DNA from 2 places in the Streptococcus sp. Marseille-P7375 genome. Region 2 is predicted to be linked to the other one. Evidence: riboswitches for the same ligand, from Rfam matches in the RefSeq annotation. Region 2 holds a riboswitch; the other holds the start of a gene.
What was found. Region 2 has a riboswitch for preQ1 ahead of FZ954_RS02680 (nucleoside hydrolase). Riboswitches for the same ligand answer to the same signal wherever they lie in the genome.
Positions count from the first base shown of each region.

Region 1: linked by a shared signal. The riboswitch ahead of FZ954_RS04535 (QueT transporter family protein) and the one ahead of FZ954_RS02680 (nucleoside hydrolase) in region 2 are both predicted to bind preQ1.

Region 1 is NZ_CABPTR010000001.1:870,439-877,721, reverse strand. It holds gene FZ954_RS04555 (hypothetical protein) at 1-717, shown strand, start outside; gene FZ954_RS04550 (MarR family winged helix-turn-helix transcriptional regulator) at 1,134-1,583, shown strand; gene FZ954_RS04545 (B3/4 domain-containing protein) at 1,592-2,299, shown strand; gene FZ954_RS04540 (GtrA family protein) at 2,373-2,813, opposite strand; PreQ1 riboswitch class II at 2,842-2,964, shown strand; gene FZ954_RS04535 (QueT transporter family protein) at 2,962-3,477, shown strand; gene ligA (NAD-dependent DNA ligase LigA) at 3,580-5,538, shown strand; gene FZ954_RS04525 (diacylglycerol kinase family lipid kinase) at 5,547-6,506, shown strand; gene pulA (type I pullulanase) at 6,521-7,283, shown strand, end outside.
Region 2 is NZ_CABPTR010000001.1:522,870-530,152, forward strand. It holds gene FZ954_RS02670 (aspartate carbamoyltransferase catalytic subunit) at 1-149, shown strand, start outside; gene FZ954_RS02675 (LytS/YhcK type 5TM receptor domain-containing protein) at 303-869, opposite strand; gene FZ954_RS02680 (nucleoside hydrolase) at 874-1,851, opposite strand; PreQ1 riboswitch class I at 1,974-2,018, opposite strand; gene FZ954_RS02685 (RidA family protein) at 2,152-2,535, shown strand; gene rapZ (RNase adapter RapZ) at 2,603-3,493, shown strand; gene FZ954_RS02695 (YvcK family protein) at 3,490-4,467, shown strand; gene whiA (DNA-binding protein WhiA) at 4,464-5,375, shown strand; gene FZ954_RS02705 (NAD(P)/FAD-dependent oxidoreductase) at 5,409-6,377, opposite strand; gene FZ954_RS02710 (FAD-containing oxidoreductase) at 6,488-7,283, opposite strand, start outside.

The sequences.
Region 1 (7,283 bases), 350 kb from region 2:
TTTCTTGGTCTATGTATACTTGCTCCATGGCTTGCGATTGGTTTAGGAACATATATGAGTAAGAATAGTATAACTTTTTTGCAGCCACTTACTGAGTTAGAGTATCAACTAATTATCCCAGAAAAGGTTTTTGGTATTTTATTTTTAGTTTATTGGGCGATGTATATGATTATTTATATCATTTCAAAAAGAAATAGAATTTATGCTTATATACTCAATTTACTCGTCTTATTCACTCTTATTCATTTAAGCATTTTTGGACTATGTTTAGGCTTGCAATTCTTTGTTCCTTTTTTAATCATTCGGATTATTTATTGGCTAGCTTATTCTGTAGCAGTTATCTATATTTTTTATAGTCTCATAACAAAGTCATATACTAGAGTTTTTGATATTGACAAGGAGAAAATAAAGAAATATACAAATGTTATCTTGGCTTTATGGTTTATAAATTTTATTGCGGGTATCCTTATTTCAGGGTTTAAAAATTTACTTGCTCATTTACTTTTGGCTTTATTACCCATCGCTCCAATATTTCTCATTATTATCTTAATATCATTGAGTAAATCAACATTCTCTACATTATTTAATCTTAATGAAGTCAATAAAAATCAAGAGAAATACCGTGAAGAGTATGGCTATACTATCGAAGAGTGGTATGGAAAGAAGTCAAAAATGTATAAGCAATATGTTAAGAAAAAACGAGGCATTAGTAAATAAATATCTATCCGAAAATTTCCACCTGATTTGACTCCAGGTGGTTTTTCTATGCTCTTCTCAAGCTGATTTGATATTGTAGTATTACATGATGTGAGTAATAAGGCCACACTAATGGATTTTAAAGGTGAAGATTACACTCTAGAGAATTTAGCTAGTGATTGTACTGACCTTTATCAAAACATATCAAGAGATTACTTAACAAGCAGTCAGCTAACCTTCCCAGCATCTATTTCTAACAGAAAGTGAGGCTAAGACTTTTTCCTAGCCTCTTTTTTGATGGTCTGGATAAGGGAAAGGCGGAAGAGTTCTGTGCGGAGGTTTAGTTCTATATAGAATTTTTCTAAGATAAGTATTTTTAAACATTTTTATTGCATTTGCAACAAAAATCTGTTATACTATCTTCAGAAGGAGGAGGTATGTCAATTTTACGTGAGATTGGAATAATTGCTCGGGCTTTGGATTCCATTGCTAATATTGAGTTTCGTGACATAGATTTGGCGCGGGGGCAGTATCTCTATCTGGTGCGGATTGCGGAGAATCCTGGGATTATCCAGGAGGAGCTGTCAGACTTGCTCAAGGTGGATCGCTCAACGGTAGCTCGTTCAGTCAAGAAGCTTGAAAGCAAAGGCTTACTGGAACAGCGGCCAGCTGCCAATAACCGCAAGAACAAGGAATGGTTTGTCACCGAAAAGGGGGCGGCCCTCTATCCTCTTATCTTAGCGGAAAACGAATATTCGGAACAGGTGGCGTTGGAAAAATTTTCAGAAACTGAGCGAAAAGAGTTAGAAAAGTTGCTGGTTCGCGTCCGAGAGAATATTACAAAGGATTGGGAGCTGGTCAAAAAAGGTCAGAAAAGAAATTATTGAGGTAGAACATGAAAATTACAGTTGAAAATGAATTTTGGGCTTTGTTTCCAGAAGCGCAGATTAGTGTCTTAGTGGTCAAGGGGCTGGATAATAGAGTTGATGAAAGTAAGGACCCATATTTCAAATCCCTGCTGGATAAGGGCGCAAAGCGAGCAGCAGACTTTATTCCAGATGAGAATTTCACTCAGAATGATGTTATTCAGGAGTGGCGGCAGGCTTTCAGCCAATTTAAGACCAAAAAAGGAGCGCGTTCCTCTATCGAAGCCCTACTCAAGCGGGTCAGTCAAGGACGGGAATTCAACCCCATCAATCCCTTAGTAGATATTTATAATAGTGTTTCCCTCTCTTATGCGGTTCCATGTGGCGGAGAGGATTTGGACAAGATTATCGGTGGTCTTTATTTGGGTAAGGCTAAGGGTGGCGAAGCATTCTTTCCACTGGGAGCTGAGACTGATGCACCAGCTTTGGCAGAAGAAATCATCTACTATGATGAAGAGGGAGCGGTCTGCCGTTGCCTTAACTGGCGAGAAGCGCAGCGGACCATGCTGACGGAAGATACCAAGTATGCCATTTTGGTTATCGAGGCCATCAACGAAGAGCAGGCGGCGCGTGCTCAAGCAGCTATGACTGAACTCCAGACTCTGATTGAGGACTATTTTGGTGTCAAGGGTGATATTACCCACTTGACAGCTGAAAATCCCAGTTTGGAAGTCTAAAAATAAAAACAAATCTGGATCAGAATTATCTGGTCCAGATTTGTTTTTATAGGAGAAATAAGCCGAGCTATTTTTATTTTGCCTTGTTTTTAAAGACAAAAATTTTGCTGAAGACATAGTTGAGAACGATAATCAGCACTTGAGCTATCAGAGTTTCAATGGTGTTGACCATCTTAATATCGTTGTGGACGAATTGACCAATAATCTGCGGGAAGCTAGTGACAAAGATAAAGGTTAGCAGCAAATTCAAGGCCATAGTTGCCAGTCGGGCTGTGAAAAATTTGACCAATCGTAGTGGCCAGCCTTTTCTTTTCTGCTTGAAAACGATGGTATCGTTGGTCACAAAGGCAAAGAGAATACCTAAAATATCACCGATTATCGTAGCCAGTAATTCGTTTCCTGTCAATTCATAGCAGAGCATCCGACTGACAACGGAGACAAGAGTGGTTGCCACACCAAAGAAAAGATAGGATAGAACCTCATTGTCAAAGAATTTTTTAATCAAAGTTTTCATAAGCATAGTCTATCACATTTCTAGGATTTATGCTATACTAGTGAAGTTGTCGATTTTGAGGAGATAATTTTCCCGTCTGACGCAACCCTTGGCGCTTAGCTTCTTTCGCCAAGCATATTACACGCGCTCATGCGCTAAAGGAGAAAACATGAAACAAGAAAACTTATCAGTCCGTGATTTGATTCAGATTGCCATTGTTGCTGCTATTTATGTAGCCCTTACGATTACGCCCCCTTTAAATGCTATCAGCTATGGTGCTTACCAGTTCAGAATTTCTGAAATGATGAACTTTATGGCCTTTTATAATCGTAAATACATCATGGGAGTGACCATCGGCTGTATGATTGCCAATCTCTATAGCTTTGGAATCATTGACGTCTTTGTCGGCGGTTGGTCAACTTTAGTCTTCCTATCACTAGGTGTCTATCTTTTCAGTCGTTATAAGAATCAATACCTGATCAAAGATTTGCTTCGTTTGGATCATTTCTATTTTGCTATTTTCTTCTCTATTTCGATGGTGACAATCGCTGCAGAGTTACATCTCTTGCAAGGCTTGCCATTCTTCCTGACTTGGTTCACAACGGCTATTGGAGAATTTGCTTCCTTGATAGTTGGAGCTATCCTTATTAACCAGATTGCAAAAAGGATTGATTTAACAAAATAAGACAGCAGAGAGCGGAATTTCTGCTCTTTTTCTGTCCTCTTTTTTAGTGAGAATTCGGGACAAATAGAGGAAGATTTTGTGTATTTGTGATAAAATAGAAGTATGAAAGAAAGAATGTCAGAATTAGTCAAATTGCTTAACCGATACGCTCATGAGTATTATACGGCAGATAGGCCAAGTGTATCGGACAGTGAGTATGACAGACTCTATCGTGAGTTAGTGGAGTTAGAAGAAAAGTACCCAACTGATATCCTACCTGATAGCCCGACCCATCGGGTGGGTGGGAAGATTTTAGAAGGATTTGAAAAATATCCACACCGGTATCCTCTCTTTAGTTTGCAGGATGCTTTTTCACGTGAAGAATTAATGGCTTTTGACCAGCGGATTCGCAAGGAATTTCCTCAGGTTTCCTATATTTGTGAGCTCAAGATTGACGGGCTTTCTATTTCCCTGACTTATGAAAAGGGAATCTTGGTAGCAGGAGCGACTCGGGGAGATGGTTCTGTTGGTGAAAATATCACTGAAAACCTCAAGCGGGTCAAGGATATTCCCCTGACCTTGAAAGAACCGCTAGACATTACGGTTCGCGGAGAGTGCTACATGCCCAAGGCTTCCTTTGATGCGGTCAATCAGCTGCGGCAGGAGAACGGTGAGCCTGAGTTTGCCAATCCTCGAAATGCGGCAGCAGGAACCTTACGCCAGTTGGATACAGCAGTTGTGGCCAAGCGTAATCTAGCAACCTTCCTCTACCAAGAAGCCAGTCCGACTGAGGCTGGCAGCCAAGAAGCAGTTTTGAACAAGCTAGCTTCTTTGGACTTCTCAGTTAATCCGATTCATTTTCTAGCAAATTCTATCGATGCCGTTTGGGAGTTTATCGAAAAGATTGCCAAAGAGAGGGACAGTCTGCCTTATGAGATCGACGGTATTGTCATCAAGGTCAATGACTTGGCGGTGCAAGAGGAGCTTGGCTTTACTGTCAAGGCACCTAAGTGGGCCATCGCCTATAAGTTTCCAGCTGAGGAAAAGGTAGCACAGCTTTTGTCTGTTGACTGGACAGTCGGTCGGACAGGAGTTGTGACTCCGACAGCCAATCTGACGCCAGTGCAGCTAGCGGGAACGACTGTCAGCCGAGCAACTTTGCACAATGTGGACTATATTGCAGAGAAGGATATTCGTCAGAAAGACACCGTTATCGTCTATAAGGCAGGAGATATTATTCCTGCTGTATTGCGAGTGGTGGAGTCCAAGCGGGTCTCAGAGGAGGCTTTGAAAATACCAAGTCACTGTCCGAGCTGTGAGAGTGAGCTGGTGCATTTCGAGGACGAAGTGGCTCTGCGCTGCATCAATCCCCTCTGTCCAGCCCAGATCAAGGAAGGCTTGATTCACTTTGCCAGCCGGGATGCTATGAATATTACTGGCCTTGGTCCAGCAGTGGTCGAAAAGGTCTTTGATAAGAACTTGGTCAAGGATGTGGCTGGAATTTATCGACTTTCTGTAGAAGATTTGCTGACCTTGGACGGCTTTAAGGAAAAATCAGCGAATAAATTGTATAATGCCATTCAAGCTTCTAAGGAAAATTCAGCAGAGAAATTGCTCTTTGGTCTGGGAATCCGTCACGTGGGAAGCAAGGCTAGTCGGATTTTGATGGAGAAATTCCACGATATGATCAAGTTGTCACAGGCCAGTCAAGAGGAAATATCTTCCATTGACAGCTTGGGGACAGTTATCGCTCAGAGTCTGCATTCTTACTTTGAGCAGGAAGGCAGTCAGCTTCTGCTGCAAGAATTACAAGAAGCTGGCGTTAACCTAGACTATCTGGGGGAGAAAGTGGCAGCCGATGCCGCTCTCGCTGGCAAAACAGTCGTATTGACCGGAAAATTACAAAAATTAACACGGAATCAAGCTAAAGAAAAATTGCTGAGCTTGGGCGCAAATGTTGCTGGAAGTGTGTCTAAAAAGACAGATTTGGTGGTGGCAGGTAGCGATGCCGGCAGCAAATTGACCAAAGCTCAAGAACTTGGGATCGAGATTCGAGATGAGGACTGGCTAGATAGCTTATGAGGCTGAGTATGGAACATAAAATAAAAAAAGCAAGATTAATTTATAACCCAACTTCTGGGCAGGAAATTATCAAAAAAAATATTGCCGAAGTCTTGGATGTCTTGGAAGATGTTGGCTATGAGACCAGTGCCTATCAGACGACTCCAGAGCCTTTCTCTGCTCAGCGAGAAGCTGAAAGAGCAGCAAGAGCAGGTTTTGATTTAGTTATAGCAGCTGGTGGAGATGGGACCATCAATGAAGTAGTGAATGGGGTTGCGGGCCTAGATGTGCGCCCCAAGCTGGCTTTCATTCCAACTGGTACGACCAATGATTATGCGCGTGCCTTGAAAATTCCCATGGGAGATCCAGTGGCTGCAGCTCGAATTATCGAGAAAAATCAGACGATTCAGATGGATATCGGTCGGGCTTATGGCAGCAAATACTTTATCAACATTGCGGCGGCGGGTACGCTGACAGAGCTGACTTACAGTGTCCCTAGTGAAGTCAAGACCCGTCTAGGCTATCTGGCTTATGTAGCCGAAGGAGCCAAAATGCTGCCACGCTCCAAATCCCGTAAGGTACGGATTGAGCATGACCATGGTGTTTTTGAGGGCAAGATTTCGCTTGTCTTTGCAGCCTTGACCAATTCTATCGGAGGCTTTGAAAAACTAGCGCCAGATACCAAACTGGACGATGGAAATTTCACCTTGATTCTTGTAAAAACGGCTAAGTTGTTTGATATGCTTAGTCTCATCATACAAGCAATTAATGGTGGCCAACATGTGACGGATGCTAATGTTGAATATCTGAAAACCAGCAAATTGAAGCTAAAAGTATTGGATAAAAAAGCACCCTTTATGTTGAATCTGGACGGTGAGTACGGAGGAGATACACCAGTAGAATTGGAAGTTTTGCACAATCATCTGGAGTTTTTCGCCAATATAGATGAAATCGATGAGAGCGCTCTTTCCTTAGAAAAATTAGAATGAAGAGATAAATGAAAATGATAGACTATAAAGTCATTGTTCATTACCACAATCCCAAGGGAGATTACTTTTCTTATGATTTGTGGCAGTGGCAGACGGATCAGTGGGGAAAAGAAGCACCTTTTTCTAAACTAGATTATTTTGGTATCCAGGGAGAACTATCTTTTGAAAGTTGGGAACCTCTCAGTCAGGCTCATGTGATTGTCAAGCGTTCAGACTGGTCCAGCCAATCTTGCGACTACCACATTGATTTATTGCCAGTTCATTTGCCCACAGAGGTTTGGTTGATTGAAGGAGATCATCAGGTCTACTATTCCTTGCAAGCGGCGACGACGAGCCACCAATATTCGCGGCGACGTCCCCATAATTTCGATGTGGCTATGCGGTCGGATTATTTTGACGAATGCTGGGGCTACCAAGGTTGGCTTGGGCATCGTCTGCAGGGGCAAGTAAATGAGTTTAAAGTTTGGGCTCCGACAGCCAAAAAGGTTGAATTGCTAGTCTATGGAACTTCCGATAATCAAGCAGCTGTTTATAAAGAATTCCCTATGGAAAAGGGCGAAATTTACTCGCACGATCATGCTAAAAATACAATCGGAGTTTGGTCGGTGGAAGTGCCAGAAGATTTAGCTGGCAAGGCCTACCAGTATCATGTTCATTTTGAAAACCAGCATTTTTTGACGCGCGATCCTTATACAATCGCTACCAGTCCAGATGGCAAGCGCTCAGCTATTGTTGCCGAACAGGACAAGACTGTTGCTGGTTTTAAGGTATGTCAAG
Region 2 (7,283 bases):
TCCTGATGCACCCAGCGCCTGTCAATCGCGATGTAGAAATTGCAGACCATTTGGTTGAGGCTCCAAAATCTCGAATTGTAGAACAAATGACAAATGGCGTCTTTGTCAGAATGGCAATCATTGAGGCTGTTCTCAAGGGACGCAATTAATCTCAGATTGTAGCTTGTGAGTAGGCTTGGACTCAAGAAGAGTCTGCCTACTCCTTTTTTAAACTTAAACTTAACCTTAAAAACTTATAAAAAAACAAATGTTAAAATCAAAAGAACTACTCGAAATCATGGTTTCTGAGTAGTTCTTTTGATTTATGCATTGCTGGATTTTGCAAAGATTCTTGGGATGACTTTTTTGAGTTGTGGGATGAAGACGAGGCTGACCCCAATAACGATGAGGCGGTCTGCATAGTCGGTTAGCGCTTGGACGATGATGGTGCTGGTGATCAGATCTAGGCCTAAACCGTGTAAACCTTGAACGATAATACTAGAGCCGCTCGGAGTGATCCCTTTGAAGACAATGACGGTTATCAGAGAGGCCAAAGCAGTAGCTGGCAGAGAGACTAGAACCGTTTTCCAGAGGAGGTTTAGTCTTGGTTTTGAATCAGAAGTGAAAAAGACCGAGACAAGAAGAGCCAAAAGAATGGCTACTGGAGAGAAATAAATAGCAGAAATGTCTGTTGTAAAGGCGCTAATAAGAGCACTGGCAATCGCAGTTCCTACTCCGAAAATAGGTCCTAAAATGAGGCTGGCTAATATCGTTCCAAAAGTATCCAAATAAACAGGAAGTTTTAGAAAAAGGGCGATGTTGGCACCGATATAGTTTAGAGCGATGCAGATAGCTGTAAATGTAATGGTAAATGGTGTTATTTTTTTCATAATCTTATCCTAAATTTAAAGTTTCTAGATCTTGGTAGATGATTTCCTTTGAAGTGTTGAGTATCACGGAGAGAAAATCCTGAAAGAAGAGGTGGGTGTTTACTTGGGTCAGCACCTTAGCATTGGCTTGCTTACCATAAAAATGATAGGCATCAACCAGCGTTTGTCCCATGGCAATGCCTTCCGTTGCGAGATCGACGAAGGAGTCAAATCCTTGACAAAGGTCCTTATGCAGAAAATAGGCAACGGCTAATGGATCGTTGATGACACAGCCGATAATATGTTCATACTCCCAATGAAAATCCCAGTAAAAACGCGTGATTTTTCCGATAAAGTCAGCGACTTCAGGGTTGATAAAACGCATATATTCCAAGAGATTAGGCGTCAAGACAATCTTTCGCGTGACATCTAGACCGACCATTTCAATCTTTCTTCCAAGTTTTTCGTAGGTTTCTTGGGCTGCATGCGGATCGCACCAGTAGTTGTACTCCGCTACGGGTGAACAGTTGCCGTGCGATTTGTAGCTGCCGCCCATACTGACAAATCGGTCTAGATGTTGCCCAAGGTTAGAATTTTTCCTAAGAGCCAAGGCAATATTGGTCAAAGGCCCCAGTGCAATGATAGAAGTATCTTTATTTTTCTGGAAATAGTCTGCCAGATAGTCATAAGCTGCTTGTTGCTGGGCTTGGGTGGAACTGCTTCTTGCTATTCCGCTTTCCCCCAATCCATCCATGCCGTGGGTATCCTGAGCGGAGACGAAGTCACGAACCAAGGGCTTATCGGCTCCTGCATAGACTGGAATATCTAGCCGATTGAGCCTTTCTAGGATTTTAAAGGCATTTTCAAGACCAAGTTCCAGTGGGACATTTCCAGCGACTATGGTCAAAGCGACGACCTCTAAGTCAGGGTGTTGCAGGGCATAGAGTAGGGCTAGGCTGTCGTCTATGCCGGGGTCGCAGTCAATAATGACTTTTCTTTTCATAGGTCCTCCTTTTGAGAAATAAAATAAGGCTGAAACCTCAGTCTCAACCTCTCAGTTAGTTCTGCCAAAGTGGCAGGACACCAGAAAAAAACTATGCGCAATTACATTACTTTAGAATATAAGGGTACTTAGTTTTTTATACTGGGAAGTTTGCGAACCAGTCCAAAACAAGTGTTTTGAATTATGCATTTACTATCATAAAGAAAAATTTCCTAAAAGTCAATGGGAAGGAGGACAAGAATAGTCAGGCTTTTGACTTTATGATATAATAAGTAAGATAAAAGAAATGAGGAGAATACAATGGCAAAAATAGTACAAACAGATAAAGCACCGGCAGCAATCGGACCATATGTTCAAGGAAAAATCGTAGGCAACCTTTTATTTGCAAGTGGTCAGATTCCTTTATCACCAGAGACAGGAGAAATTGTAGGTGCAACGATTGAAGAGCAGACCCAGCAAGTTTTAAAAAATGTAGGAGCCATTTTGGAAGCGGCTGGAACAGATTTCGACCATGTGATCAAGGCAACCTGCTTCCTAAGTGATATCAATGATTTTGTGCCATTTAATGAAGTCTACAAAACAGCTTTTAAGAGCGAGTTTCCAGCTCGTTCGGCAGTAGAAGTGGCTCGCTTGCCTCGTGATGTAAAAATCGAAATCGAAGTCATTGCTGAGATTGTAGAATAAATGATTGGGACCGGGAGAAGTTTCCCGTCCTTTTTTAGTAATAAAATGTTAGACGAAGGGAGAAAGAATGGCTGAACACAAGATTCAATTAGTGATTGTGACAGGAATGAGCGGTGCCGGAAAGACTGTCGCTATCCAGTCTTTTGAGGATTTGGGCTATTTTACCATTGATAACATGCCGCCGACCCTAGTACCAAAGTTTTTGCAGTTGGTCGAAGGGACAAAGGACAATGATAAGTTGGCTCTGGTTGTTGATATGCGGAGTCGCTCCTTCTTTTTGGAGATTCAGGATATTTTGGATGAGCTAGAAAGAAGCACGGAAATCGATTTTAAAATTTTATTTTTAGATGCGGCTGACAAGGAGTTGGTGGCTCGCTATAAGGAAACTAGACGCAGTCACCCTTTGGCAGCTGACGGGCGAATTTTAGATGGTATCAAACTGGAGCGTGAACTCTTAGCCCCTCTGAAAAATCTCAGTCAAAATGTTGTAGATACGACGGAACTGACACCACGGGAGCTAAGAAAGACCATCTCTGAACAATTTTCAAATCAGGCTGATCTGCACAGTTTCCGCATAGAGGTTATGAGTTTTGGTTTTAAATATGGTTTGCCTCTGGATGCAGACTTGGTTTTTGATGTGCGTTTTCTGCCTAATCCCTACTATAAACCTGAGCTGCGCAATCAGACAGGATTGGATAAGGATGTATTTGACTATGTCATGAACCATGCGGAGTCAGAAGAATTTTACAAGCATCTGCTGGGCTTGATTGAGCCGATTTTGCCCGGCTATCAAAAGGAAGGAAAGTCTGTGCTGACTATCGCAGTTGGCTGCACGGGCGGACAACACCGTAGTGTAGCCTTTGCACAGCGTTTGGCTGATGATTTAGCGAAAAATTGGCCAGTCAATGCCAGTCATCGCGACAAAAATCGTCGGAAGGAAACGGTGAACCGCTCATGAGAAAACCAAGAATCACAGTTATCGGCGGCGGTACAGGAATTTCAGTTATTTTAAACAGCCTGCGGAAAAAGGATGTAGAGATCACAGCTATTGTCACAGTTGCAGATGATGGCGGTAGTTCTGGTGAGCTGCGGAAAAACATCCAGCAGCTGACGCCGCCGGGTGACTTGCGAAATGTTTTGGTGGCTATGTCTGATATGCCAAAGTTTTATGAGAAGGTCTTCCAGTATCGCTTTGCCAAAGGAGACGGCGTTCTAGCAGGTCATCCCTTGGGGAATCTGATTATTGCTGGCATTTCCGAAATGCAGGGCTCTACTTATAACGCTATGCAGCTTCTGACTAAGTTTTTCCATACGACAGGTAAAATCTACCCTTCGAGCGACACACCACTGACTCTGCATGCTGTGTTTACAGATGGAACGGAAGTTGTCGGTGAGAGTAATCTGGCCAGTAAGGCTGGCATGATAGAGCGGGTCTATGTGACCAATACCTATGATGATGAAAAGCCTGTTGCGAGTAGAAAGGTAGTCCAGAGTATTTTGGATAGCGATATGGTGGTGCTGGGACCGGGTTCTCTCTTTACCTCCATCTTGCCAAACCTCGTAATCGAAGAAATTGGCCAAGCCATTTTAGATACTAAAGCAGAAGTAGCCTATGTCTGCAACATTATGACCCAGCGCGGCGAAACCGAGCACTTTTCAGATAGCGACCACGTTCAAGTATTGCATCGTCATCTGGGCAAAAAGTTCATTGATACCGTCTTGGTCAATATCGAGCCAGTTCCGCGTGAGTATATGAACAGCAATAAATTTGATGAATATCTGGTTCAGGTTGAGCATAATTTTCGAGGGCTGCAGGAGCAAGTTCCGCGTGTTATTTCATCGAATTTCCTTCGTTTGGAAAATGGCGGGGCTTTCCATGACGGAGAGTTACTTGTTGATGAATTGATGAAGATTATACAGGTGCGCAAATGAGCTTTACAGTAAAAGTAAAAGAAGAGCTTTTAAGCTTATCTGTAAAAGACAAAAACGAGTTGGCTGCCATCATTAAGATGGCTGGTAGTTTGGGAATTTCTTCGACCGGCCTTACCTTATCCATTTCAACAGAAAATGCTAAGATTGCTCGCCATCTCTATGAGCTGCTGTCGGACCTTTATCAGGTCAAGTCAGAAATCCGCCATCATCAGAAGACTAATCTGCGCAAGAATCGCGTTTATACAGTATTTCTGGATCAGAAAGTGGAAGAAATCCTTTCTGACCTGCACTTGGCTGACTCCTTTTTTGGTATTGAGGCAGGGATTGACCAGGCCATTTTATCAGATGACGAAGCCAGCCGAGCCTACCTACGGGGAGCCTTCCTCTCAAATGGTAGCATGCGAGAGCCAGACTCAGGTAAGTACCAGCTGGAAATTCTGTCCGTTTATCTGGATCATGCTGAGGATTTAGCTGCCTTGATGCAGCGTTTTCTGCTGGATGCCAAGACCATTGAGCGCAAGAAGGGAGCTGTCACCTATCTGCAGCGGGCTGAGGATATTATGGATTTTCTCATTGTCATCGGTGCTATGGAGGCCATGGCTGAGTTCGAGTCTCTTAAGCTCATGCGGGAAGCGCGCAACGACCTCAATCGTGCCAATAATGCGGAGACAGCGAACATCGCTCGTACGGTCACAGCCAGTATGAAAACCATCAACAATATTGCCAAAATCAGCGATAATATCGGCATTGAGAGTTTACCTGTAGACCTACAGGAGGTGGCTCAACTTCGTATCCAGCATCCGGACTACTCCATCCAGCAGCTAGCTGATAGTTTGAGCCGGCCTCTAACTAAGAGCGGTGTCAATCATCGCTTGAGAAAAATCAATAAAATCGCAGATGAATTATAAAAGCTGCTGAGCTTAAGCTCGGCAGCTGTTTTTTTATAGGCTTGTAGAATGTTTGGGTTGGACTTTTTGCTCAGGATAGATATGGTTAATAGCATTGTTGACAGCAGTAGGTGCCTCACCCAGCCCAGTTGCAATCAGGTCAATCTTCCCCTCGTAGCTGCAGCAGTCGCCGGCTGCATAGATTCCTAGCACGGAAGTTTCTTGCTTGCTATTGACCAAAATCTTGTGACGGTTGAGCTCCAAGCCCCAATCTTTGAGATTACCGACAGAGGATTTAAAACCGTAGTTGACAAAGAGATGATCCAGAGGCAAAAGCTGACTATCCTCTCCTTTGACTTGGCTGATTTCCAAGTGGGTAATCTTGCCATTTTCACCGACCAATCGACTAGGTACAAATGGTGTCTTAATCTCAACACTAGAAGCCTTGAGTTCTTCCACACTATGCTCTAAAGCCCGGAAGTTATCCCGACGGTGAATCAGGCTGGTTTCTGCGATTTTTTCAAAAGCTAGTGCCCAGTCAACAGCCGAGTCACCGCCTCCAAGAACAACAACTTTTTTACCAGCGTACTGGCTGATGTTTGAAACGTGATAGTGGAGGTTGCTGTAGGCTTCAGCATCATCTAGCTCCAAAGCTCTCGGTTTGAAGGCGCCACCTCCCATGGCGATGATAATGGTTTTGGTCTGATGCTGGGCTTGAGAAGTCGTGATGATGAAGCCATCATCAGATTTAACGATATCCAGAACCGTTTCGTTGAGGCAGATTTCAGTCTGGAAAGTCTCCAGCTGCTCAATCAGACGCTGAGTCAACTCTTCGCCAGTCAAATTAGTAAAGCCCGGCACATCCAGAATCTTCTTCTCTGGATAGAGAATGGCTGGCTGACCACCCAGCTGAGGCAGGGAATCAATGATTTTAACCTTGGCTTGGCGCAAGTGAGCGTAAAATGCAGCGAATAGGCCAACTGGACCGCCGCCGACAATCGTAATATCATACAGTTCAGACATAATTTTCCTCAATCTTTTTAAAATAAACTAGCATTATTGTACCACAAAAAGAGGTTGAAATGTAGTTGAATTTTTGTAGGGATTGTAAAAGCCCCATCAGGGGCTTAACATTAAATAGCAAATAAATCATTGAGGTTTTCAGCCAAAGTCGGGTGAGTGAAGATTTGCTTGCTCAAGTAGGTGTAAGGAATCTTATTATCCATGACTACAGTCAGGATATTGATAATTTCCTGAGCCCCAGCTGCGAAGATAGTCGCTCCGACGATTTCCTTGGTCTCAGTGTTGACAACAGCCTTGAAAGCACCACGCAAGTCAGCATTGACATGACCACGAGGCATTGCTGCGACTGGAATCTCCTTAACTGCAATCGGCAGTCCTTGCTCTAGGGCTTCCTTTTCAGTCAATCCGATTTGAGCTAAAGGCGGTGTGATGAACATGCTGGTAGGTACGTTCTTACGGTCTTCCAGTGTGTAGCTGCCGTCGCCAGCCAGATAGCTATAAAGGATGCGGAAGTCATCCAGTGAGATATAAGTGAACTGCAGACCGCCATTGACATCGCCCGCTGCAAAAACGCCGGGTACAGATGTTTCCAAGTGTTTATCAACCTTGATAGCTCCGCGCTCTGTCAGCTCAATGTCAGTATTTTCCAACTGTAGTGCTTCAACATTAGGCTTGCGGCCAGTAGCATAGAGCAGGGCATCAAAGCGGAATTCTCCATCCTCTGTCACAACGACAACTTCAGCACCATCATTTTTAACCTGTGTGGTACGTACATTTTGCAGGAGTTGGATTCCGTCTTCTTCCATGTATTGCTTAGCTAGAGCAGCGATAGAAGGCTCTACTCGAGGGAGAAAGACAGGAGCAGCATCTAGCACAGTCACCTGGCTGCCCAATTTGTTGTAGAGC